DNA from 4 places in the Streptomyces sp. NPDC053431 genome. Region 3 is predicted to be linked to each of the others. Evidence: riboswitches for the same ligand, from Rfam matches in the RefSeq annotation. Region 3 holds a riboswitch; each other region holds the start of a gene.
The links. Region 3 has a riboswitch for cyclic di-AMP ahead of ACIGXE_RS06730 (transglycosylase SLT domain-containing protein). Riboswitches for the same ligand answer to the same signal wherever they lie in the genome.
Positions count from the first base shown of each region.

Region 1: it holds a riboswitch for cyclic di-AMP, as region 3 does, so the genes downstream of both, ACIGXE_RS31330 (peptidoglycan DD-metalloendopeptidase family protein) here and ACIGXE_RS06730 (transglycosylase SLT domain-containing protein) in region 3, are expected to answer to the same signal.
Region 2: it holds a riboswitch for cyclic di-AMP, as region 3 does, so the genes downstream of both, ACIGXE_RS23275 (M23 family metallopeptidase) here and ACIGXE_RS06730 (transglycosylase SLT domain-containing protein) in region 3, are expected to answer to the same signal.
Region 4: it holds a riboswitch for cyclic di-AMP, as region 3 does, so the genes downstream of both, ACIGXE_RS14110 (C40 family peptidase) here and ACIGXE_RS06730 (transglycosylase SLT domain-containing protein) in region 3, are expected to answer to the same signal.

Region 1 is NZ_JBITXX010000018.1:101,075-106,715, forward strand. It holds gene ACIGXE_RS31320 (SIMPL domain-containing protein) at 1-466, opposite strand, end outside; gene ACIGXE_RS31325 (SGNH/GDSL hydrolase family protein) at 756-1,550, opposite strand; gene ACIGXE_RS31330 (peptidoglycan DD-metalloendopeptidase family protein) at 1,714-2,661, opposite strand; cyclic di-AMP (ydaO/yuaA leader) riboswitch at 2,666-2,852, opposite strand; gene ACIGXE_RS31335 (tyrosine-protein phosphatase) at 3,192-3,989, shown strand; gene ACIGXE_RS31340 (DUF6126 family protein) at 4,038-4,193, opposite strand; gene ACIGXE_RS31345 (helix-turn-helix domain-containing protein) at 4,213-4,842, opposite strand; gene ACIGXE_RS31350 (aspartate aminotransferase family protein) at 4,929-5,641, opposite strand, start outside.
Region 2 is NZ_JBITXX010000010.1:115,848-121,488, reverse strand. It holds gene ACIGXE_RS23290 (GNAT family N-acetyltransferase) at 1-1,311, opposite strand, end outside; gene ACIGXE_RS23285 (HPr family phosphocarrier protein) at 1,485-1,766, shown strand; gene ACIGXE_RS23280 (GntR family transcriptional regulator) at 2,048-2,731, opposite strand; gene ACIGXE_RS23275 (M23 family metallopeptidase) at 2,890-3,660, opposite strand; cyclic di-AMP (ydaO/yuaA leader) riboswitch at 3,673-3,839, opposite strand; gene ACIGXE_RS23270 (M16 family metallopeptidase) at 4,042-5,409, opposite strand; gene ACIGXE_RS23265 (M16 family metallopeptidase) at 5,436-5,641, opposite strand, start outside.
Region 3 is NZ_JBITXX010000002.1:172,433-178,073, reverse strand. It holds gene ACIGXE_RS06735 (ABC transporter permease) at 1-1,502, shown strand, start outside; gene ACIGXE_RS06730 (transglycosylase SLT domain-containing protein) at 1,659-2,486, opposite strand; cyclic di-AMP (ydaO/yuaA leader) riboswitch at 2,491-2,647, opposite strand; gene ACIGXE_RS06725 (MMPL family transporter) at 3,000-5,312, opposite strand; gene ACIGXE_RS06720 (glycoside hydrolase family 15 protein) at 5,502-5,641, shown strand, end outside.
Region 4 is NZ_JBITXX010000004.1:316,629-322,269, reverse strand. It holds gene bioB (biotin synthase BioB) at 1-19, opposite strand, end outside; gene ACIGXE_RS14135 (8-amino-7-oxononanoate synthase) at 162-1,373, shown strand; gene ACIGXE_RS14130 (DUF817 domain-containing protein) at 1,461-2,276, shown strand; gene ACIGXE_RS14125 (hypothetical protein) at 2,273-2,539, opposite strand; gene ACIGXE_RS14120 (VOC family protein) at 2,600-3,037, opposite strand; gene ACIGXE_RS14115 (ATP-binding protein) at 3,232-3,669, shown strand; gene ACIGXE_RS14110 (C40 family peptidase) at 3,813-4,289, opposite strand; cyclic di-AMP (ydaO/yuaA leader) riboswitch at 4,293-4,490, opposite strand; gene ACIGXE_RS14105 (hypothetical protein) at 4,806-5,111, opposite strand; gene ACIGXE_RS14100 (ATP-dependent Clp protease proteolytic subunit) at 5,119-5,641, opposite strand, start outside.

The DNA of each region.
Region 1 (5,641 bases), on a different contig from region 3:
CGGTCACCTTGCTCTCGCCCTCCTTGTTCTGCGTGTAGACGGGCGAGAGGGACAGGCTCTCGGTGCGGATGTCCCGGTCCTCGATGCCCTGCGCGTGCAGCGCGTCCAGGAGCGCCTGTGCCGCGGTCTTCTGGGCTCCCATCGCCTCCTTGGCGTTCTTGCGGGTCGCCTCGACGCCGACCGAGAGCACGGCGAGATCGGGCGCGGCGGACGAGGTGCCGTTCCCGGTCACCGTCACCGTGGTCGGCGCCTCCTGCTGTACGGCGGCGGGGCGCACCGCCGGGCCGGGCCCGTCGGCGAGGGCGGGCGCGGCGGCTCCGAGGAGCAGCCCGCCGAGCGCCGCTCCGACGGCGAGGGCGCGCAGCCCGCCGGCGCGCGGCTGTCGGGACCGGCCCTCGGCGCGGCAGGCCGGCCGTCCTCCGGCCTCCGATGCGGACGGGTCCTCGGGGTGGTGACGAGGCGTCATGGGCGTTCCCTTCGACGGTGGGCGCTGTTGCTCCGGCGGGCACATCCCACCAGCCGCCGCCCGCCGCATCCGCTCGCCACTCCTGGGCGGCCCGGGTCCTTCACCTCTCCGTACCAGGCCGTCGGAAGATCGGCTCGGGGCGCGGCGGGCATCGCCGTACCCGTCGGAGGGTTCCGGAGCGCCTCCGGGACGGGCCGTGCCCAACGGGCCCGGTGCGGCCTCGGGTGTACCGCTCCACGGCCCCGGGAGCGCGTGCGCCCGGGGCCGTGGTGGTCCGTCGAGGTGCCGGCTAGAGCGGCATGAGGTCGGGGCGCTTGGCCTCGACGTGGTCGCCGGAGCTCTCGCCGCGCAGCCGGCGCCCGATCCACGGGACCAGGTACTCCTTGGCCCAGTGGATGTCGTCCTTGCGGACCTCCAGGGTGCCGCGCGGCGGCTGCGGCGGCCACGGCTGCTCCGGGTCGGCCGGTACGGGCAGGCCGAGGACCTGGGCGGCGCGCAGCGCGACCCGGGTGTGGCCCTCGGGCGAGAGGTGGAGCCGGTCCTCGTCCCAGGCGCGCCGGTCCTGGACGGACCTCAGCGACCACAGGTCGAGCACCGGGCAGCCGTACCGGTCGGCGATGGCCCGGACGTGCCCGTTGTAGGTGGCGATCTTGCCGCGCAGGTGCTTGAGCAGGATCACGTCGCGGGTGTCGAAGCCGGTGGTCACCATGACGGTGCCGACGGCGGAGGTGAGGTCGGCCACGGCGCGCTCGAAGCGCTCGGCCACGTCGTCGGGGTCGGTGCCGGGGCGGATGATGTCGTTGCCGCCGGCGCAGAACGTCACCAGATCCGGGGCGAGTTCCTTCGCGCGCGGGACCTGTTCCGCGACGATCTGGTCCAGTAGGCGCCCCCGTACGGCGAGATTGGCGTACCGGAAGCCGTCGAGCTCCGGCAGCTGGTCGGCGAGCAGGACCGCGAACCGGTCCGCCCAGCCGACGTACGCCCCGTCGGGCCCGGGATCTCCGACGCCCTCGGTGAAGCTGTCACCGATCGCCGCGTACGACCCGAATGCGTTCTTGTCTGTTGATCTCGAATCGTCTGCCACGGGAGCACATCTTTCCTCTCCCGGTGTGACCTACGCGACCGTAAGGAGGGGTTGACGCCGGGTGACATATGCCACCGATAAAGATTCTCCCAAGCCGGAATACGCCGGAGGCCCGGCACAGGGATGCCGGACCTCCGGGCGCCTGACGGGCGCTGACGTGACGTCAGATGCTCACGCCGTGCGAACGCAGGGCGGCCAGCGGGTCGATGTCGGAGCCGTACTCCGGCCCGGTGCGCATCTCGAAGTGCAGGTGCGGGCCGGTGACGTTGCCGGTCGCGCCGGAGAGGCCGATCTCCTGGCCGCCGGTGACGGTCTGGCCGGCGGAGACGGATATCGAGGACAGGTGCGCGTACTGCGAGAAGGTGCCGTCGGCGTGCTGGATGACGACCTGGTTGCCGTAGGCGCCGCCGTCGCCGGCGGAGTAGACGGTGCCGGGGCCGACCGCGTGGACGGTGGTGCCGGTGGAGGCGATGAAGTCGACGCCGGTGTGGTAGCCGGAGGACCACATGGCGCCCGCGGCGCGGTACGGGGTGGAGATGCCGCCGCTGACCGGGGCGACCCAGCCGGAGGACGAGGTCGCACCGGACGAGGTGGCGGCCGGGGCGGCGGTGGTCGCGGCGGTGGCGCCCGCGTCCGGGGAGCGCTCGCTGCTACGCGAGGCACGCTGCTGGTCGCCGGAGCTCTGGTGCGCGCGCTTCGGGGCGGCGGCCTTGTGCTCGTGACCGGCCTTGGCGGCGTGCTTGCCGCCGAGGGTGAGCTTCATGCCCGGCAGGATCAGCGACGGGTTGCCGCCGATGACCTGGCGGTTGTCGCGGTAGAGCTTCTGCCAGCCGCCGGCCAGGTGGTGCTCGGTGGCGATCTTGGACAGGTAGTCGCCGCGGACGACGGTGTACGTCTTCGGGGCGGACGGGGCCTTGGCAGGGGTGGCGGCGGGCGCCACGACGGCGACGGCCTGCTGCGCGGCGGCGGACGGGGCGGCCTGCTCGGCGGCGTGCGCGCCGGTCGCGCCGATGAGCGGGAGGGCGACGACGGCGCCTCCGGCGCCGGCGGCGACGAACCCGCGGGTGATCGGGTTGGCCTTGGGACGGCGGTGCTTACCCTTCGCGGGCATGGCGAATTCCTCTCCGTCGCCTGCGAGGTGAGCTGTCGGGTTCGGACTGGAGATGTCCGGCCACGCGACGCGTGGCTTCACCCCGAGCCGTCCTTCTTCGAGGGATCGGCAAAGTACCTGGGTCCCCCGCTCCTGCCGTGTACGGGTGGGTGCGGAAACCGGGCGGCGGCAGGATTCGGCGGTCCGTCCGGAGTGAGCGCGACGCTAGACGAGGGGGGTCGACGGGAACAAGCCACTGTTTTCCCGCCCTCGCACATTCCGGGAAATCCGGCGGGAATTCCGGTCACCCTCCGTGGATGACGGTCCCTCGATCCGCCTTTCCAGAAGGGAATTTGAAAAAGACGATCAGGCACGGTCCGTCACGTGTATGACGCTGCTCACGCCCCGCTTCCCATCTGCCAAGGAATCAGGGCGCGTTACCTCGAAACCCTCAATTCGGACAGATGTCCCATTCCCTCCCGAGGGGGTGCGTGGGGGGCCCCTCACCTGGATGATTGCCCCGGGAACCGATCTCGAGACCAGGAGCAACCGTGACGCAAGCGACGACCGAGCCCGAGCTCACCGGCGTACGCAACTTCCGCGACCTTGGCGGGCTGCCGACCGTGGACGGCCGGTCCGTGCGCCCCGGACGCCTGTTCCGCAGCGGCCATCTGGCCCACGCCACCGCCGAGGACGCCGCCTTCCTGGGCACCCTGGGCCTGCACACCGTCTTCGACTTCCGCAACGACGCCGACCGGCGCTTCGAGGGGGACGACGTGCCGCTACCGGGCGTGCGGAACGTGAACATACCGTTGAGCGACCCGGCCGACGGCAAGGAGTTCTGGGAGATGGTGCGCCAGGGCGGCCTGCCGCTGCTGCGCGATCTGCTGGGCGACGGCAAGGCCGCGGCCCGAATGTCCGGTTCCTACCGGAAGATGATGGTCGAGCGCACCGCGGAGCACAGCCGCGTCCTGCACGCGATGGCCGAGGACAGCGTCCCCGCCCTCATGCACTGCGCCGCCGGCAAGGACCGGGCCGGCCTGTCCATCGCGGTCTCCCTGCTGGCCGTCGGCGTCGAGCGGGAGGCCATCGAGGCCGACTACCTGAAGTCGAACGCCCCGCACCGCCGCTACAAGGTGCAGCGCAGCTCCACCGCCCCGGACGGCATGGCGCCCGAGGTGATGGAGCTGCTGAGCCCGCTCTTCGACGCGCGGGTGGAGTATCTGCGGGCCGCCTTCGAGACGATCGACGCGACCTGGGGCTCGGTGGACGCCTACCTCGTCCAGGGCCTCGGGCTCTCCCCGGAGAGCCGGGAGCGGCTCCGTGAGCGGCTGCTCACGGACATCTAGGCACGGCGGACCCCGGGAGCCCGGTCCCGGCGGTCCCGGCGGTTCCGGCTACTGGTTCTGCCCGCCGAGCATGAAGAGCAGGTAGAGGAAGCCGGCGAAGAGGTGCCCCGCGACCAGGTAGGCGAAGAGGCGGAGCGCCAAGCCCTTGGGGAACTTGCCGGCACCGCGCTCCTCGCCGGTCACCGGTACGGACTTCTCGGACATAGCAGTTCCTTTCGGATGGTCAGCGCCGGTGCGGGGTCCCGTCACCGAGGCACAGCTCGGCGACGGGGCTCTGCATCAGGGTGTGGACGAAGAGCAGCTCGGCCCCGGCGCGGGTGGCGGCGCCGATCCGGTGCGGGGTGAGCGAGTCGAAGTGCGCGCTGTCGCCGGGATCGAGGACGTGCACGGCCTCGCCGAGCGCGAGCCGCACCCGGCCCTCGATGACGTGGATCCACTCCTCGCCGGGGTGGACCCGCACGATGTCCGCGCGGGTCGCGTACGGCACGTGGACGCGGAGGCACTGCATCGCGCGCCCGGCGCCGCCGGCCTGGCGGTAGATCCAGCCGTCGGCCTCGACCGGCTCGGAGCGGCCGGCCCGCACCACGGGGTCACGCTCGGGCGGCAGCTCGCCGAGCAGCTCGGACACCGTCGTACCGTAGATACGGGCGAGGGCGAGCAGCATCGGCAGCGAGGGCTGCCGGTTCCCGGTCTCCAGCCGGGAGAGGTGGGCCGGGGAGAGACCGGCCCGCTGCGCGGCGGCCTCCAGGGTGAGCCCCCTGCGGCGGCGCAGGGCCCGCAGCTGCGGGGCGACGTCCGGCAGGACGTCCGGGGCGGCGGGTTCCGGGGCGGGGTCCCCGGGGACGTGGTCCATGCGTCCATTCCGCCAGGGTCATGCCTCTGAGGCAAGTTTCTTGCCTCAGAGGCAAAACCATGGGGGCGGATTCGGACAGCCGGCCCTCAGCGCTGTGCGACGGCCTGCTTGACCAGCGTCTTTCCGAAGTCCCACATCAGTCCGCCGCCTCCGTGGGCGTCGTCCATGACCGCCGTGAAGGCGGTCACGAAGCGGTCCACGTCCGCCTCGTCGATGATCAGCGGCGGGATCAGCTTGATCACCTCCAGATGGTCCCCCGACACCTGGGTGAGGATGCGGTGGCGCTGGAGCAGCGGCACCACGACCATCTGGGCGAAGAGCCCCTTGCGCGCCGCCTGGAGCATCGTCCAGCGGCTGCGCAGGCCGAGCGAGGTCGGCCGGCCGAACTCGATGCCGATCATCAGCCCCCGGCCGCGGATCTCCTTCAGCAGCTCGTAGCGCGGTACGAGCTCGCGCAGGCGCCCGGCGAGCAGGCCGCCGATCCGGCGCACGTGCGCGACCGTGTCCTCGGCCTCCATCACCGAGAGCACCGCGAGCCCGGCCGCCATGGCCTGCGCGTTCGACCCGAAGCTGGCCGAGTGGACGAGCACCCGGTCCATCGACGAGTAGACCTTCTTGAAGATCCAGTCCTTGCCGAGGGTCGCCCCCACCGGCACATAGCCGCCGGAGAGCGCCTTGGCGACGCAGACCAGGTCCGGCTCGACGCCGTCCTCGTGCTGGTACGCGTAGAAGTCGCCGGTCCGTCCGAGGCCCGTCTGCACCTCGTCGGCGATCAGCAGGGCGCCGTGCCGGTGGAGCA
Region 2 (5,641 bases), on a different contig from region 3:
GGTGAACTTGCGGGGGTTTCCGATGGACTCCAGGTAGAGGAGGACGACGTCGGTGGCGGGGTCGTCGTACCAGTGCTGGAGGAGGTCGTTGCCGGAGACGTCGGCACGGTTGCCCGCGGAGAGGAAGGAGGAGAGCCCGGCGCCGCGCCGGTGCAGTCCGGCGAGCAGCGCGATGCCGATGGCGCCGGACTGGGTGAAGAGACCGATCCGCCCGGCGGCCGGCATCTGGGGGGCGAGGGAGGCGTTCAGCCGGACGGACTCGGCCGTATTGATGATCCCGAAGGCGTTGGGCCCGATGATCCTCATGCCGTACGAGCGGGCCTGGCGCACCAGCGCGCGCTGGCGCTCGCGGCCCTCGGCCCCGCTCTCGGCGTATCCGGCGGCGAGCACGACGAGGCCGCGGACCCCGTGCTCGCCGCAGTCGGCGACGGCCTCGGGGACGCGCTCGGCGGGTACGGCGACGACCGCGAGGTCGACCGGTTCGCCGATGTCGGCGACGGAGCGGAAGGCGGGGACGCCCTCCAGCTCGTGCGGCCCCTCCCCCAGGGCGGCGTTCACGGCGTGGACGCGGCCGGTGTAGCCGGCGTCGAGGAGATTGCGCAGCACGGTCCTGCCGACGCCGCCGGGGGTGCGGCCCGCGCCGATCACGGCGACGGAGCCGGGGGCGAGGAGCCGCTGCACGGAGCGGGCCTCGGCGCGCTGTTCGCGGGCGCGCTGGACGGCGAGCGAGCGGTCGGTGGGTTCGAGATCGAGGTGGAGCCGGACGGACCCGTCCTCGAAGCTGCGCTTCTGCGTGTAGCCGGCGTCCGTGAAGACCTTGATCATCTTCGTGTTGGCGGGCAGCACCTCTGCGGCGAACCGGCGGATCCCCCGCTCCCGGGCGACGGCCGCGATGTGTTCGAGGAGGGCGGAGGCGACCCCGCGCCCCTGGTGGGCGTCCTGGACCAGGAAGGCGACCTCGGCCTCGTCCGCGGGGAACGTGGCGGGGCGTCCCAGCTCGTTGATGCGGTCGTACCGCACGGTGGCGATGAACTCGCCGCCCACGGTCGCCGCGAGTCCCACCCGGTCCACGAAGTCGTGGTGGGTGAAGCGGTGCACGTCCTTGGCGGAGAGGCGCGGGTAGGGCGCGAAGAAGCGGTAGTACTTCGACTCGTCCGAGACCTGCTCGTAGAAGCTGACCAGCCGGTCGGCGTCGTCGACGGTGATGGGCCTGATGCGCGCGGTGCCGCCGTCCCTGAGGACCACGTCCGCTTCCCAGTGGTCGGGATACGCGTGCTCCGACCGTCCCGACTGCTCCGACGCGCTCTGCATGGGGCAAGCCTACGGCCGGGGTACGACAGTGGCACCGGTCGCGCGGCGCCTGGCCGCCGTGCAAGGTAAGGACCGAAGGGCCCGCCCCCACCCGGGTCGAGGGGCGGCAGGAGCACGTCGCCACCCGTGAGAGACTGGTCTAGACAACCGCTGAAAGTTGAAGGGCAACCACCATGGCTGAGCGCCGCGTCAACGTCGGCTGGGCCGAGGGCCTGCACGCCCGTCCCGCCTCCATCTTCGTCCGTGCCGCCACGGCCGCCGGCGTCCCCGTGACGATCGCCAAGGCCGAAGGCAACCCGGTCAACGCCGCGTCCATGCTCGCGGTGCTCGGACTGGGTGCCCAGGGCGGCGAGGAGATCGTGCTCGCCTCGGACGCCGACGGCGCCGAGGCCGCGCTCGACCGCCTCGCGAAGCTGGTCGCCGAGGGTCTCGAGGAGCTTCCCGAGACCGTCTGACCCGTGTCCTCCCCGACGACGGATCACGAAGAAGCCGTGCCCACCCGCATTCCGGTGGCCACGGCTTCTTTCGTCGCGAGGCGTCACGGCTTCTTTCGCCTCGAAGTGGCCACGGCTTCTTTCGTCGCGAAATGCCACGGCCTCTTTCGCCGCGAGGAGTAATTCGGGCAGCGCGTATCGGTGCACGCTTACCCCGCCGCACACTCCGCCGACTCCGCGTCATCCGATTACGGCACTCACGCCGCACGGAATTCTTCGCCTCTTTGTATACGGCGCGCGTGTTAATTCCGAGGGCCGGCCGTGTTGACGACATGTTGCGAAACCCTCACACGAGGCCGCTCCGCCTGTTTCAGGCGGTGCAGCGGCCAGGCGTGCTCGGCATGAAGGGCGGTCAGCGCCCGGGCCCGCTCGGCGTCGCCGCGCGCGACCGCGTCCACGATGGCCCCGTGCTCGGCCCAGGCCTCGACGGGCCGCTCCGACGGCTCGACCGCGTACATCCAGGCGATCTTGTGCCGCAGCTGGGTGAGCAGCGCCGTGAGCGGCGGGCTGCCGGAGGCCTGCGCCAGGGTCTCGTGGAACCAGCCGCCCAGCGAGGCCAGGTCCTCGCCGCGGCCCCGCCTGGCCCGCTCCTGACCCAGCCTGACCAGGCCGCGCAGGACCTTCAGGTGGGCCTCGGTGCGCCGCTGCGCGGCCCGGGCGGCGCCCAGCGGCTCCAGCAGGGAGCGCATCTCGAGCAGATCGGCCGCCTCCTGCTCGGTGGGCTCGGCGACATGGGCGCCCGCGTGCCGGCGGCTCACCACGAAGCCCTCGGACTCCAGGGTGCGCAGGGCCTCGCGGACCGGGACGCGGGAGACGCCGTAGCGCCGGGCCAGCTGTTCCTCCGTCAGTCTGGCGCCCCGCGCGTACACCCCGGAGACGATGTCGTCCCGGATCGCCGTGCATACCGAGTGCGCGGGAACGCGCATGTCCGACCTCCGCTTTTGTCCGCGCGAAACACCGTCTCGCGGCGTCTGTCCGGCGACTCTATTGCAGGACGCCGGAATTTCCGATGCCGCCCGATGGAAAGGGACGCAAAAAAGCCCCGACTCGTTTCGAGCCGGGGCTTTCGTACGGGATTCGACCGTCAGACGTTCACGCCGCGGGAGCGGAGGTAGGCGATCGGGTTGATGTCCGTGCCGTACTCGGCTCCGGTGCGCGCCTCGAAGTGGAGGTGGGGGCCGGTGGAGTTGCCCGAGGAGCCGGAGACGCCGATCTGCTCTCCAGGGGTGACCTTCTGGCCGACGTGCACCTGGATCGCGGAGAGGTGGCCGTACTGCGTGTACGTGCCGTCGTTCATCCGGATCACGATGTTGTTGCCGTACGCGCCGCCCCAGCCGGCCTCGACGACGGTGCCGGAGCCGACGGAGACGACCTTGGTGCCGTAGGCGGCGTGGAAGTCGATGCCGGTGTGGCTGCCGGAGGACCAGAGCGAGCCGCCGGTCTTGTAGCCGGTGCTCACGTACGAGCCGGCCACGGGGAGCTGGAAGGACGCCAGGCGCTTGCGCTCGGCCTCGCGGGCGGCGCGCTCCTTGGCGGCGCGGATCTCCTTGGCTCGGGCCTCGGCCTTGCGCTTGGCCTCGGCGGCGGCCCTGGCGCGGGCGGCGGCCTCGTAGGCCTCCTTCTCCTGCGCGGCGGCCTGGACGTCGACCCGCTCGGCGAGGGACTCCTCGGTGATCACCTGGGTGAGACCGGTGTCCTCGACGGAGGGCTGCTCCGTGTCGGCGGCGAGCGCCGGGGAGGCGAGGGTGCCGATGACGCCGGTGGTGGCGAGGGTCGCCACGCCGGCGAAGCCCGCGCCACGGCGCGCCATTCGGCTCGGACCACGATGCTTCCCGGTGGCACGGGTGAACGCCATGTAGTGGCTGATCCTTTCCTTCCCTCTCGCCTACCGGGTTAGCTGACGGGTTCGGAGCAGGAAGGTCTCCTACGGGCCCCTCCGCGTCGCGCGAAGGCGTCCGATTCACCCCAGGGGACTACGTGTGGGTCCCCGGCTCCCCAGGCTCGCGCCTTGCGGGGACTCGGCGATGACTGTCCGTTGCCGCGGGTGCGGCGTCGTGCGTCGGCCGGACAGCCGGATCGACGCTAGGCGGATCTTCGGTCAATCGCCAAACAGAGCGCATGATTTGTAAGACATGCCACAGGGCATTCGATCACAGCCACCCTCAATACGGACAAAGGGGAGGACCCCGGCGAACCAGGTCGCCGGGGTCCTCGTCCGTGCGTGACGGCGGCTCAATCAGCCGGTGACGACGCGCACTTCACCGATGCCGAGGGCGCGCACCGGCTCCTCGATCTGCGCCGCGTCCCCGACCAGGACGGTGACGAGCCGGTCCACCGGGAAGGCGTTGACCACGGCCGCGGTCGCCTCCACGGTGCCCGTCTCGGCCAGACGCGCGTACAACTGGGCCTGGAAGTCGTCGGGCAGGTGCTGCTCGACCTGGTCGGCGAGCGTGCCGGCGACGGAGGCGGCCGTCTCGTACTTGAGCGGGGCGACGCCCACCAGGTTCTGCACCGCGACATCGCGCTCGGCGTCCGTCAGGCCCTCGGCGGCGAGGGTGCGCAGCACCTTCCACAGGTCGTCAAGTGCCGGACCGGTGTTGGGGGTGTCGACGGAACCGCTGATGGCGAGCATCGACGCGCCGTGGCCCGCGCCGTCGGAGCGCAGCACCTGGCCGAAGGCGCGCACGCCGTAGGTGTAGCCCTTCTCCTCGCGCAGGACGCGGTCGAGCCGGGAGGTGAGGGTGCCGCCGAGGCAGTACGTGCCGAGCACCTGGGCCGGCCACACGCGGTCGTGGCGGTCGGCGCCGACGCGGCCGATGAGCAGCTGCGTCTGCACTGCGCCCGGGCGGTCCACGATGACGACCCGGCCGGTGTCGTCGGCGGTGACCGGCGGCATCGGGCGCGGCGCGGCCGGGGCGCCGGTCCAGGCGCCCAGGGTGTCGTCGAGCACCTTGTCCAGGTCGACGCCGGTGAGGTCGCCGACGACCACGGCGGTGGCCGCGGCCGGCCGCACGTGCGCGTCGTAGAAGGCGCGGACGGCGGCGGCGTCGATGGCCTCGACGGTCTCCTCGGTGCCCTGGCGCGGCCGGGACATGCGCGCGGTGGCCGGGAACAGCTCCTTGGAGAGCTGCTTGGCCGCGCGGCGGGCCGGGTTGGCCGTCTCGTGCGGGATCTCGTCGAGCCGGTTGCGCACCAGGCGCTCGATCTCGGACTCGGCGAACGCCGGGGCGATCAGGGCCTCGGAGAGCAGGCCGAGCGCCTTGGGCAGCCGGGAGACCGGGACCTCGAGGGAGACCCGTACGCCGGGGTGGTCGGCGTGCGCGTCGAGGGTGGCTCCGCAGCGCTCCAGCTCGGCCGCGAACTCCTCGGCCGAGTGCTGGTCGGTGCCCTCGGACAGGGCGCGGGCCATGATCGTGGCGACGCCGTCCAGGCCCTCGGGCTCGGCGTCGAGCGGGGCGTCGAGGAAGATCTCGACGGCGACGACCTGCTGGCCGGGGCGGTGGCAGCGCAGCACGGTCAGGCCGTTGTCGAGAGCGCCGCGCTCGGGGGCGGGGAAGGCCCAGGGCTTGGCCGCGCCCGGCTGGGGCTGCGGGTGGAAGGTCATGCTCGTCAAAGACGCGGCAGCGTCGGTCACTGGTCCGCTCCCTCTTCCTCGTCGCTGTCGCTGTCGTCGGCGCTGTCCGGGCTCACCGGCTCGTAGACCAGGACGGCGCGGTTGTCCGGGCGCAGCCGGGCCTTGGCGACCTCCTGCACCTCCTCGGCGGTGACGTCGAGGACCCGGTTGACGGCGGTGAGGGCCAGCTGCGGGTCGCCGAACAGCACCGCGTAGCGGCACA
Region 3 (5,641 bases):
ACCTCATGCCGGCGCTCGCGCTCGCGTTCGCCACCCCTGCCCTGATGCGCGTGATGCCCCGGCACGCCGCCACCACGCTCGTGGCGGGCGCGGTGCTCGCGTGGACCCTTCTGGCACCGGTCCTGCGCCCCCGGATCTTCGACACGCCCTCCATGTCCGTGTACGTCATCCAGGGAGCCCTCGCCGCGTTCTCCGCGGTCGTGCTCGTCAGCGACAACCAGAAGGCCCTGCTCCGCCCCGTGCGGCGTCTGCTCGAGCGGCCCTCGGAGTCGGGGCTGGCGGCGCGCCTCGCGGTCGCCTACCCCCTGGCGAAACGTTTCCGTACGGGCGCCACGCTCGTGATGTACACGCTGATCGTGTTCGTCCTCGTCCTGCTGACGGAGATCTCCGGGATCCTGCGCGCCGGCGTCGACGGAGTCGTCACCGACGCCACGGCCGGGTACTCGCTGCGGCTCGACTACAACCCCCAGGTCGCGGGCGACCGGCTCGTCGCCGAGCTGCGCAACGGCCCGTCGGCCGCCCGGATCTCCGCCGTCACACCGCTGCTCAACGCCGCCGGCCGGGCCACCGACCCCGGGCACCGCAGCACCCAGCCGCTGGACGTCGCGGCCGTGGGGGTGCCGGACGGCGCGATCACCGGCATCACCTTCCGGGAGCGGCTGCCCGGGCTCGCGGACGACGCGGCGGTCTGGCACGCGCTCGCCACCGACCCTCGGTACGTCGTCCTGGACGGCTTCTTCGGCAGCACCGGCGGCCCGGCCGGCGACTACTACGACCCGGGCGACACCCTCACCGTCACCGACCCGCGGACCGGCCGCAGCGAGCAGAAGGTCATCGCCGGGGTGCTCGACAACGGCATGGTCTTCTACCCCGGTACCGGCGCCAGTTCGACGACCTACCCCGTCGTCATGGGAGAGCGGAGCATCCGCGAGCTCTACGGCGACCAGGCGCAGAACGCCTCCGCCCTCGTCAGCACCCGCCCCGGCACCTCCGCGGACGACCTGGCCGCCCAGGTGCAGGGCGAGCAGCTCCGGTCCAGCCTGGTGGCCACCCCGATCGCATCCGAGATCCGCCACCAGTTCGACTCCAGCACCGCCTTCTTCCGCCTCATGCAGGGCTTCCTCGCCCTGGGCCTCGGCGTGGGCATCACCGGCCTCGGCGTCGTCATGGTCCGGGCCGTACGCGAACGCCGCCGCACCATCGGCATCCTGCGGGCCCTCGGCTTCCGGGCGCGCACCGTGCAGCGGTCCTTCCTCTGGGAGAGCGCCTTCGTCGCCTCGGAGGGGATCGTGCTCGGTTCCCTCCTCGGCGTCCTCACGACCTGGCTCATGTACCGCAACAGCGCCGCCTTCGAAGGCCTCGAGGGCGGGTTCCCGCTGGAGTGGACCAGCATCTGCGCCCTGGCCGCGGCCACCTTCGCCGCATCCCTCCTGGCCACCGTGGGCCCGGCCCGCCGGGCCGCCGCCATCCGCCCGGCCCGCGCGGTCCGCGTCGCGGACTGAACCGACGGCTCCCGGCCCCCGCGGATCGCCACCCCGCCGCCGTCAGCCCCACCGGGTCCGAGGCCCTCGACCGGGACCCGCACGTACGACGGTGCTCCCGTACCCCGGTCGGCCGGGGTACGGGAGCACCGTGTGCTGTCAGCGGGTGCGCCGGGGTCAGTAGGCGCCGAAGACGTTGTCGATGGAGCCGTAGCGGTCGGCCGCGTAGTTGCAGGCCGCCGTGATGTTGGCGACCGGGTCGTACGGGTCGTTGGCCGTGCCCGGGACGTGGTAGGCCTGGAAGGTCGGGTCGATCACCTGGAGCAGGCCCTTGGAGGGGGTGCCGGCCAAAGCGTTGGAGTCCCAGTTGTTGATGGCCAGCGGGTTGCCCGACGACTCGCGCATGATGTTGCGGTAGATGCCGTCGTAGCTGCCGGGGATGCCCTGCTTGGCCATGATGTCCAGGGCCTCGCGGATCCAGCCGTCGAGGTTGTCGGGGTACGAGGTCGCCTTCGCCGGGGCCGCGGCCTGGACCACGGTGCCCGCGCTCGCGCCCGTCTTGGTGCTCGCCGCCGTCCCGGTACGGGCGGTCGGGGGCTTCGCCCCCGAGAGCGCCGCGCCCCGGGCGTCGACGGTCAGCCGCAGGCCGGGGCGGATGAGACCCGGGTCGGCGCCGACGGCGCGCCGGTTGTCCTGGTAGACCTTCTTCCAGCCGCCCTTCACCGAATACTTGCGGGCGATCTTCGAAAGGGAGTCGCCGGCGACCACGGAATAACGGACCGTGGCGGGCGCCTTCGCCAGCTGCGTGGCTTGCGCCACCTGCGCCACGCGAACCGTCGCCTTTTCGACTGCGACGGTGTGCGCCGCCTGCGGCGTGACCGCGCCCGCGGTCGTCGCGCCGGCCAGGGGCAGGGCCAGCGCGGCGCTGCCGGTGAGACCGGCGGCGGCGATGCCGCGGGTGAGCGGAGACTTCTTGGTGCGACGGTGCTTGCCGTTTCCACGCATGGCGGGGTCCTCTCCTCCGCCTGCGAGGTGAGCTGTCGGGTTCGGGCAGGAGATGCCCGGCCGCGCTGGAGGCACGGCTTCACCCCGAGCCGTCCCCGGAGTCCGGGACCGGCGGCAAACCTGGGTCCCCCGCTCCTGCCGGAAGTGGTCGTGTGTGCGGTTCCCGGTCGGCGGCAGGATTCGGCGTTTCCGTCCGGTTGCCGGGTGACCGTAAGCGAATTCATCCGGCGAGAACAAGACGGAAATTAATCAAAGCAAATGGATCATTCGAGGAAATATAAAGGATCATTCCTCTCATTCATCCGCGCCGCGCCAACGCCTCTTCACCGGCTCGCATCTGACGTCGCGCCAGCATTCCCCGGCCCGGAATAGCCGTGACCCATCTCACTCAGCCCCACCCTCATGCCCTTACGGCACAGAAATAGCTCCAATGCCGGAATTCCTTCAGCATTCCGGCATTGGAGCTTAATAGAGTGACATCTACCTCTTTGTCCGAATGTGCACGCGCGGTGCTCAGTGGGCCGGCTCGCGGCCCCGCTCCTCGTCCTGCTCCAGGGCCGCCTCCCCCTCGGTGTCGAGGTGCGGGAGGATGCGGTCGAGCCAGTGGGGGGTCCACCAGGCGTGCCGGCCCAGCAGGGTCATCACGGCGGGCACGAGCAGGAGCCGGACGACGGTCGCGTCGATGAGCACGCTCACCGCGAGTCCCAGGCCGAGCATCTTGATGACGATGTTGTCGGACACGATGAAGGCCGCGAAGACGCTCACCATGATCAGCGCGGCACAGGTGATGACCCTCGCGGTGATCTCCAGGGCGTGGGCCACACTCGCCTCGGCGTCGCCGGTGCGCAGCCACGCCTCGCGGACCCGGGACAGCAGGAAGATCTCGTAGTCCATGCTGAGGCCGAAGACGATGGCGAACATCATCATCGGCACGTAGCTCTCGATGGGCACCTTGCCGGAGACGCCGAGGGCGGGGCCGCCCCAGCCCCACTGGAAGACGGCCACGACGACGCCGTAGGAGGCGGCGATGGACAGCACGTTGAGGACGGCGGCCTTGAGGGCCACGAGGAGCCCTCGGAAGACGATCAGGATGACCAGGAAGGCGAGCGCCACGACGACCGCGATGATCAGCGGCAGCCGGCTGGAGACGATGTCCAGGAAGTCGACCTGGGCGGCCGTGGTCCCGGTGACGTAGGTCTTCGCGTCCGTGCCGGACACCGCCTGCGGCAGCACGTCGTCGACGAGGTGGTTGGTGAGCTGGGTGGTCTTCTCGTCCTGCGGGGAGGCGACCGAGTAGGCGGTGCCGATCAGCACGTCACCGTCGGGAGTGGGCTGCAAGGGGGTGATGGAGGCCGCGTCGGGCACGTTCGTGAGCGACTGCTGGAGCTTGCTCGCGAGCGCCGATCGATCGCCGGCCGGGACCGCGGTCTGGTCCACCACGACGGTCAGGGGCCCGTTGGCCCCGGGCCCGAAGGCCGTGGAGATCAGGTCGTAGGCGCGCCGGTCGGTGAACGACTTGGGGTCGGCGCCGTCGCCGATGTGGCCGAGCTGGATGAAGAACAGCGGGATGGCCAGGATCACCAGGGTGACGACCCCGCCGACCAGGAAGTACCAGGGCCGCCGCTCCACCCGCTGGGCGTACCGGTGCCAGGTGCCGTGCGCGGGGGCGCTGGGCTCGGCGTCGGTCTCCGCGACGGGTTTGCGCACGTGGTAGCGGTCGATGCGGCGTCCGACGAGTCCGAGCATGGCCGGGACGAGGGTGAGCGCGGCGACGACCGCGGTGACGACCGTGAAGGCGGCCGCCAGGCCGAGTTTGCCGATGAAGGTGACGCCGGAGACCCACAGGCCGGACAGGGCGATGATGACGGTGCAGCCGGAGACGAGGACCGCCCGGCCGCTCGTGGTCGTCGCCAGGCCCGCGGAGTCGTCGGGATCGTGCCCGTTCATGATGTTCTGGCGGTGACGGGTGATCAGGAACAGCGCGTAGTCGATGCCGACGCCCAGACCGATCATGGTGGCCAGGGTCGGCGAGACGGTGCCGAAGGTGAAGGCCGCCGCCGTCAGGCCGAGCAGCGCGAGCCCGCAGATCGCGCCGATGAGCGCGGTGACCAGCGGCATCACCGCGGCGATGACGCTGCCGAAGCCGATCAGGAGCACCACGATCGCGACGGCGAAGCCGATCGCCTCGCTGGTGCGGTCGTCGGCCGCCGGCCGGGCCAGTTCGCCGAGCGGGCCGCCGTACTCGACGTCGACGCCCGCGGCGCGCAGGGGTTGCACGGCGGTGTCGACGCCGTTCAGGTAGTCGGTGCCCAGAGTGGACGGCGGGACGCTGAAGCGGATGGTGATGTAGGCGGTCTTGCCGTCCGTGGACAGCGGGCCCGTGTTGGGCACATTGGCGGGCGGTGTCGGCGGCGTCGTGCCCGGCGGCGGCAGCGGGTTCTGCACGTTGAGCACGTCGGGCAGTTTCTGCAACGCCGCGACCGCCGAGTTCACCTGGGAGGCGTCCTGAGTGAGCGGCTTCGAGGGGTCGTTGAGGACCACCTGGGCCCCGTAGCCGCCGGCGGCCGGGTCGTGCGCCTGCAGCACGTCGAGTCCCTCGGAGGACTGCACGCCGGGCAGGGCGAAGTTGTCGGAGAACTGGCCGCCCACCGCGCGGTCGGCGATCTGGAGTCCGGCGACGGCGGCGAGCCACAGCGCGATGGTGATGACGAAGTGCCGGGCGCACCAGTGCCCCAGCCGGTAGAGACTGCTCTTCTGCGCCGCTGGACTGCTCGTGGCCTTGCGCGCTGACGATCCGCTGCCCTGGGCCGGGCTTGCTGCGTTCATGGCACCGCCGAGTCCGGATAGGAATGTCCCCGAGCGGATGAAACGGTTCCGACGACGTGCGGGTGTGCCGGTCCTGAATCAATTGTTCGCCCTTCATCCGGCGGCGGCATCTCGACCACTTCCGACCAGGCCACCGCCCGCCCGCGTCCCCCGATGTCGCCAAGCCGCCCCGTCGCTGATAGTGGAATCATGAAGCGCTACCCGCTCATCGCCGATCACGGCCTGGTGGGAGACCTGCAGACCGCCGCCCTCGTCTCGGACGAGGGCGTGGTCGACTGGTTCGCGGCGCCCCGCTTCGACTCCCCCGGCGTCTTCGCCGCGCTGCTCGA
Region 4 (5,641 bases), on a different contig from region 3:
GGGTGTTCAGCAGGTCCATAAGGGCTGATCCTTACCTACGGCAGACCTCCGGGCCAAGGAAGAGAAGAACAAACAGACCGGTTCGTAGTGTGTGGATGGCCACACCCTGACCTGGAGCCCGGCCGGTTAGGGTCTGTGGGCTGCCTACAAAAGGATCTGCCATGCCGCCGTACGCCGAGGACCCGCAGGACGCGCAGAACCCGGGCGCGGGCTCGGACCCCCGCCGAACCGCCTTCGCCTGGACCGAGGCCGCGGCACGGCAGCGCGCGGAGGCGGGGCTCGTACGGACACTGCGGCCCCGGCCGGCCGAGTCGGAACTGCTCGACCTCGCGAGCAACGACTACCTCGGCCTCACCCGCCGCCCGGAGATCACCGAGGCTGCGGCCGAGGCGGCCCGACGCTGGGGCGCGGGATCCACCGGCTCGCGGCTCGTCACCGGCTCGACCCGGCTTCACGCCCGCCTGGAGCGCGAACTCGCCGAGTTCTGCGGCTTCGAGGCGGCGCTCGTCTTCTCCTCCGGCTACACCGCGAACCTCGCGGCGCTCACCGCGCTCTCCGCCCGGGACGGCCTGATCGTCTCGGACGCGGGCAACCACGCCTCGATCGTCGACGGCTGCCGGCTGTCCCGGGCCGAGACGGCGGTGGTCCCGCACGCCGACCCCGAGGCCGTCGCCAAGACGCTCGGCGCGCACCCGGACCGCCGGGCGATCGCGGTCAGCGACTCCGTCTTCTCGGTCGACGGCGACAAGGCGCCCCTCACGGCGCTCGCGGAGGCCTGCCGGGCGCACGGCGCGGGCCTGGTCGTCGACGACGCGCACGGTCTCGGGGTGCTCGGTGCCGGCGGACGCGGCGCCCTCCACGAGGCGGGGCTGGCGGGCGACCCGGACGTCGTCGCGACCCTCACCCTCTCCAAGTCGCTGGGCAGCCAGGGCGGTGCGGTGCTCGGCCCGGCCCGGGTGATCGAGCACCTGGTGAACGCGGCCCGCACCTTCATCTTCGACACCGGACTCGCCCCCGCCGCCACGGGCGCCGCTCTCGCGAGCCTGCGGCTGATCGTGGCCGAACCGGCCCTCGCGGACCGGGCGCGCACGGTCGCGACCACGCTCCACCGCCTCCTCACCGAGGCCGGGCTGACCGCCGTGCGCCCCGACGCCGCCGTGGTCTCGGTCCGCGCCCCGGGCCCGAACGAGGCCCTCCGCTGGGCCGCCGACTGCCGGGAACTCGGTGTGGCCGTCGGCTGCTTCCGCCCCCCGTCCGTCCCGGACGGCATCTCGCGGCTTCGCCTGACGGCCCGCGCCGACCTCACGGAGGCGGAGATCGAGCGCGCGGTCACGACCATCGTCCGCACGGCACCGGAGGGCGCGAGGGCCTGAGCCCCCGCCGGCGGCCGGGCGCGGGCAGCGGCTCGGTGCCCGCCGCCCGCAACCGGGCCGGTCGTCAGGCTCGTCCTACAGCGCATCATGCTGAGCCTGAACGCGCCCTTCACCGACCTGCTGACCTCGTCCTTCCGCCGCCTGCTCGCCTTCGCCTGGGGGCAGACCCGGGCCTGCGCCTTCGCGATCGCGCTGCTGTCGGGGGTGGCGGCGTCCACGCTGCTGCCCGGGCTCCCGGTGGCCCGCTACGACCTGCTCGTCGTCTACGGCGTGCTGCTCACCCTGCTCTTCTGGCTGCGCGGCTGGGAGTCGGGGCGGGACGTCGCCGTCATCGCCGTCTGCCATGTCATCGGCCTGGCGTTCGAGCTGGTGAAGGTGGCGCTCGGCTCGTGGAGCTACCCCGAACCGGCCGTGCTCAAGTTCGCCGGCGTCCCGCTGTACGGAGGGTTCCTCTACGCGGCCGTCGGGAGCTACGTCTGCCGGGCGTGGCACCTCTTCGACCTCGAGCTGGTGCGCTACCGGCCCCGGGCGACGGCGGTGGTGGCCGCGGCGATCTACGTGAACTTCTTCACCCACCACTGGCTGCCGGACGCCCGCTGGCCGCTCGCCGCGCTGCTGCTGGCCGTCACGGCGGGCACCTCCGTGCGGTTCACGGTGCGCGGTGCCCGCCTGCGGATGCCGCTGGCCCTGTCCTTCGTGCTGATCGGCTTCTTCCTGTGGCTGGCGGAGAACCTCGCCACGTACGTGGGCGCCTGGCGCTACCCGTACCAGCTCCACGGGTGGCAGCCCGTCGGCGTGGAGAAGTTCGGCGCCTGGTCGCTGCTGATCAGCATCACGTTCGTCCTGGCGGCGGCCACCCGCCCCCGCCCCGCGGCCGGGACCCGGGCCCTGGCGTCTAACTAGGAGTCGCCTTCCTCGACGTCGCCGTCCCCGGCCTCGCCCCTGCGCCCGTGGGGGCGGCGCTGTTCCTCGCGGCCCAGGCCGGGGGACTGGCGCTTGGCGCCCATGCCGTGCGCGTCGGGCGCGGTGTCGCCGCGGCGGCCGCGTACCGCCTCCTCGGCCTCCTGGCGGGCCTCGGCGTCACCGCTCTCGCCGACGGCCTCGGACGGTGTGGTGCGGGGCGGCGCGTCCGCGGGAAGGGTGCGCCGGCGCTCGTGGTGGCTCATGCTCGTCCTCCGTGTGCGTACGGACGATGGGTGGGACGTGGATGCGGCTGCCCGGTGGCCTCACGCGGAAACACCGGGCGCCGCGGCGAGCACGAAGGGGTGGCCGGCCGGGTCCGTGCAGCGCCGCACGGCGGTGCGCCGGTCGAGGCGGGTGCCGTCGACCTCGGCCGCCACCGGCCGCGCGCCCAGGCTGATGGCCTCGCGTTCGGCCTCGTCGAGGGCGTCGGGGGCGACCAGGATCCATAAGTGGGCCTGCTGGGAGTCCTCCGGCCGTGGCCAGCTGGGCGGAGCCTGGCCGGGGTCGCGGTGGATGCCGAGGACGACGCCCCCGGGGGAGCAGATCAGGAGCAGGTCGGGGTCGCCCTCGGCCGGTTCGGCGGTGCCGCCCAGCAGGGCGGCGTAGAAGCGGGCGAGGGGCTCGGGATCGCTGCTGTCCAGGACGAGGACGGTGCTCTTGGAGACGGGGTGCCGGGAGACGGTGTTGTCGGAGAGGGTCATACGGCTCGTGTGCCCGCTCAAGGGCCTTACAGGCACGCCGAGTCCGCATCCGGCCGCCGCGCGCACGGTTCACCGCTTCGGGCGACAGATATCCGCATATCTTCGCCGATCGACGTCCAGGCCGGCCCGATCGGTGGCACTCTGACGCGAAGCGCAATCCGGGCGGGGCCCGGTGGGAAAGGGACGGCGTCGCCATGGCAGACCACCAGGAAGCAACCGTCACGCTGCCGAGCGATCCGGCCTCGGTCTCCGCCGCCCGGAGGTACGTCGCCGAGGTGCTCACCTCCTGGGGGCTCGGGAGCGCGAGCGACACGGCGGACACGGTCCGGCTGATCGTCTCCGAGCTGGCGACCAACGCGGTGCAGCACACCTTCGGCCGGTCGCCCACCTTCACCGTCGACGTGCGCCTGGAACGCGACGAGCGGCTGCACATCGGCGTGACCGACAGCCACCCGCGGTGGCCCCGGCGCCTCCCGGCGGCCGTCCAGCAGGACAACGGGCGCGGCATGGTCATCATCCGCTCGCTGACCGCCGAGGCCGGCGGCCGCCTCGCGGTGACGCCGACGGCCGAGGGCGGCAAGACGGTCCGGATCAGCCTCCCCTGGACGGCGGCGACGCTGACGCCTCGATAGGGACGCTGACGCCCCGACAGGGCGGGCCGCCCCCGGGACCGCCCGCCCCCGCGCGCGCCGACCCCGGGGACGGGAGTCGTGGGGGCGGGGGCCGCGGAACGGGCCCGGTGGGCGCCGGGCGGCGGGCGCGGCGGGATCCGCGGTCAGCGGACGCGGCCGTAGAGCACCTTGGCCGACCAGATCTTGTCGAGCTTCACCCACGAACCGGTCTTCGGGGAGTGCCAGATCTTGTTGTTACCCGCGTAGATTCCGACGTGGTACACCCTTCCACCGGAATGGAAGAAGACGAGGTCCCCCTTCTGGCGGCTGGACGCCGCGATGTGCCGGGTCTTGTTGTACTGCTGCTGCGCGGTGCGGGGCAGCGTCTTGCCCGCCTTCTTGTACGAGTAGAGCGTGAGGCCCGAGCAGTCGAACCTGGTGGGGCCCGTAGCGCCGTACTTGTAAGGCGATCCCTTCTTCGAGGCGGCGACGCTCAGGGCCGTGTCGGCGTACGAGGTCGCGGCCTGGGCCTCCGGCGCCGCTCCTGGGGCGAGCAGCGTGCCGCCCACGGCGGCGAGGGTGAGAGCCGAGACGGCTCCGGCCCGGGACAGCAGGGACGGGACATGAATCTGCGCAGTCATGCGCAACCCTTCGTCAGCCGCCTGTGAAGGATGACCTGTCGGGTTCGGGCAGGCGAAGATGCCCGGCCGCGGCTGCGGCTTCACCCCGAGGGCCGTCACCCTTGCGGGCACGTCCCGTGTTGCTCGGGTCCTCCACTCCTGCCGATCCACTCCTGTCGACCAGACGTCCGGGACGGCGGCAGGACTCGGCGTCCGCCCGGACCGCCCCGCCTCGGGTGGCGGGGGCTTGTCGTCGACAGGGATCTTGACCCACACCTAGGGCGAAATCCGAGCTGAAACGGCCATATGTGAGGCTCCTCACGACTGATCCATTCGAGTGGACAGTCGGGTTTCGCGATCTTCGGAGGTTTGGCCGACGACCCCGTCACCAGCGATGGAATGCCCGATTCCGCTAGATGTGTACACCTGTTGCGCAACTTACCTGAGCTCCATGTCGATTCGTCGACTACGCCGAACGGGGGAGCGATTCTGCGTCGCGCATGCCCCGTGTGGACCTCGACACGACACGCGGTGTTGTCAACTCGCCTGCTCTCCGGGGAGGGTGACGCGCCCTGAGCGCCGCTCGCCGTCCAACACCCTTAGCGCGCGCGTCAATGTGGCCACGTGGACCTCGCTCTCGCCCCGCATATGCATGAGCGTCAGGGCGTCCCGGAGCGCCGTCGCGCGTCCTATCAGGGCCTGGGCGGCTCGCAGGGCCCCATAGGTATGCGAGGACCTGGATGGATTGATTCTTCCCAGCAGGTCGACGACTTCGAGGTACGCGTCCACGAACTCGCTCTCGGCGCGCGTCAGCGCGGGGAGCGGCGGCAGCTCCGGGACCATGGCCGGCTCACCCCTCGTCGGCGGTGCCGGCGGACCCGCGGCGGCTCTGCACGACGTGGTCGACCAGGCCGTACGCGCGCGCCTCCGTGGCGTCGAGCACGGTGGTCCGGTCGATGTCGGCGTCGACCCGGCCGCGGTCCCGCCCGGTGTGCGCGGCGAGCAGTCCGGCGACCAGCGCGCGCTGTCGCAGCAATTCCCGCGCGTGGATGTCGAGATCGCTGGGCTGACCCCGCAACGGCTCGTCCAGCGTGGGCTGCTGGAGGACGATCCTGGCCCCGGGCAGCGCGAGCCGCCGGCCCGGGGAGCCGGCCGCGAGCAGCACCGCCGCGGGCCCGACGGCCTGACCGAGGCAGATGGTCTCCACCTCGCACGAGACCGTGCCGATCGTGTCGTAGATCGAGGTCATCGCGCTGATCGAGCCGCCGGGGGAGTTGATGTAGAGGCTGATCACCTGCTCCGGGGCGGCGTGGTCGAGGTGCAGGAACTGGGCGATGACGTCGTTGGCCGAGGTCTCGTCGACCGGCGTGCCC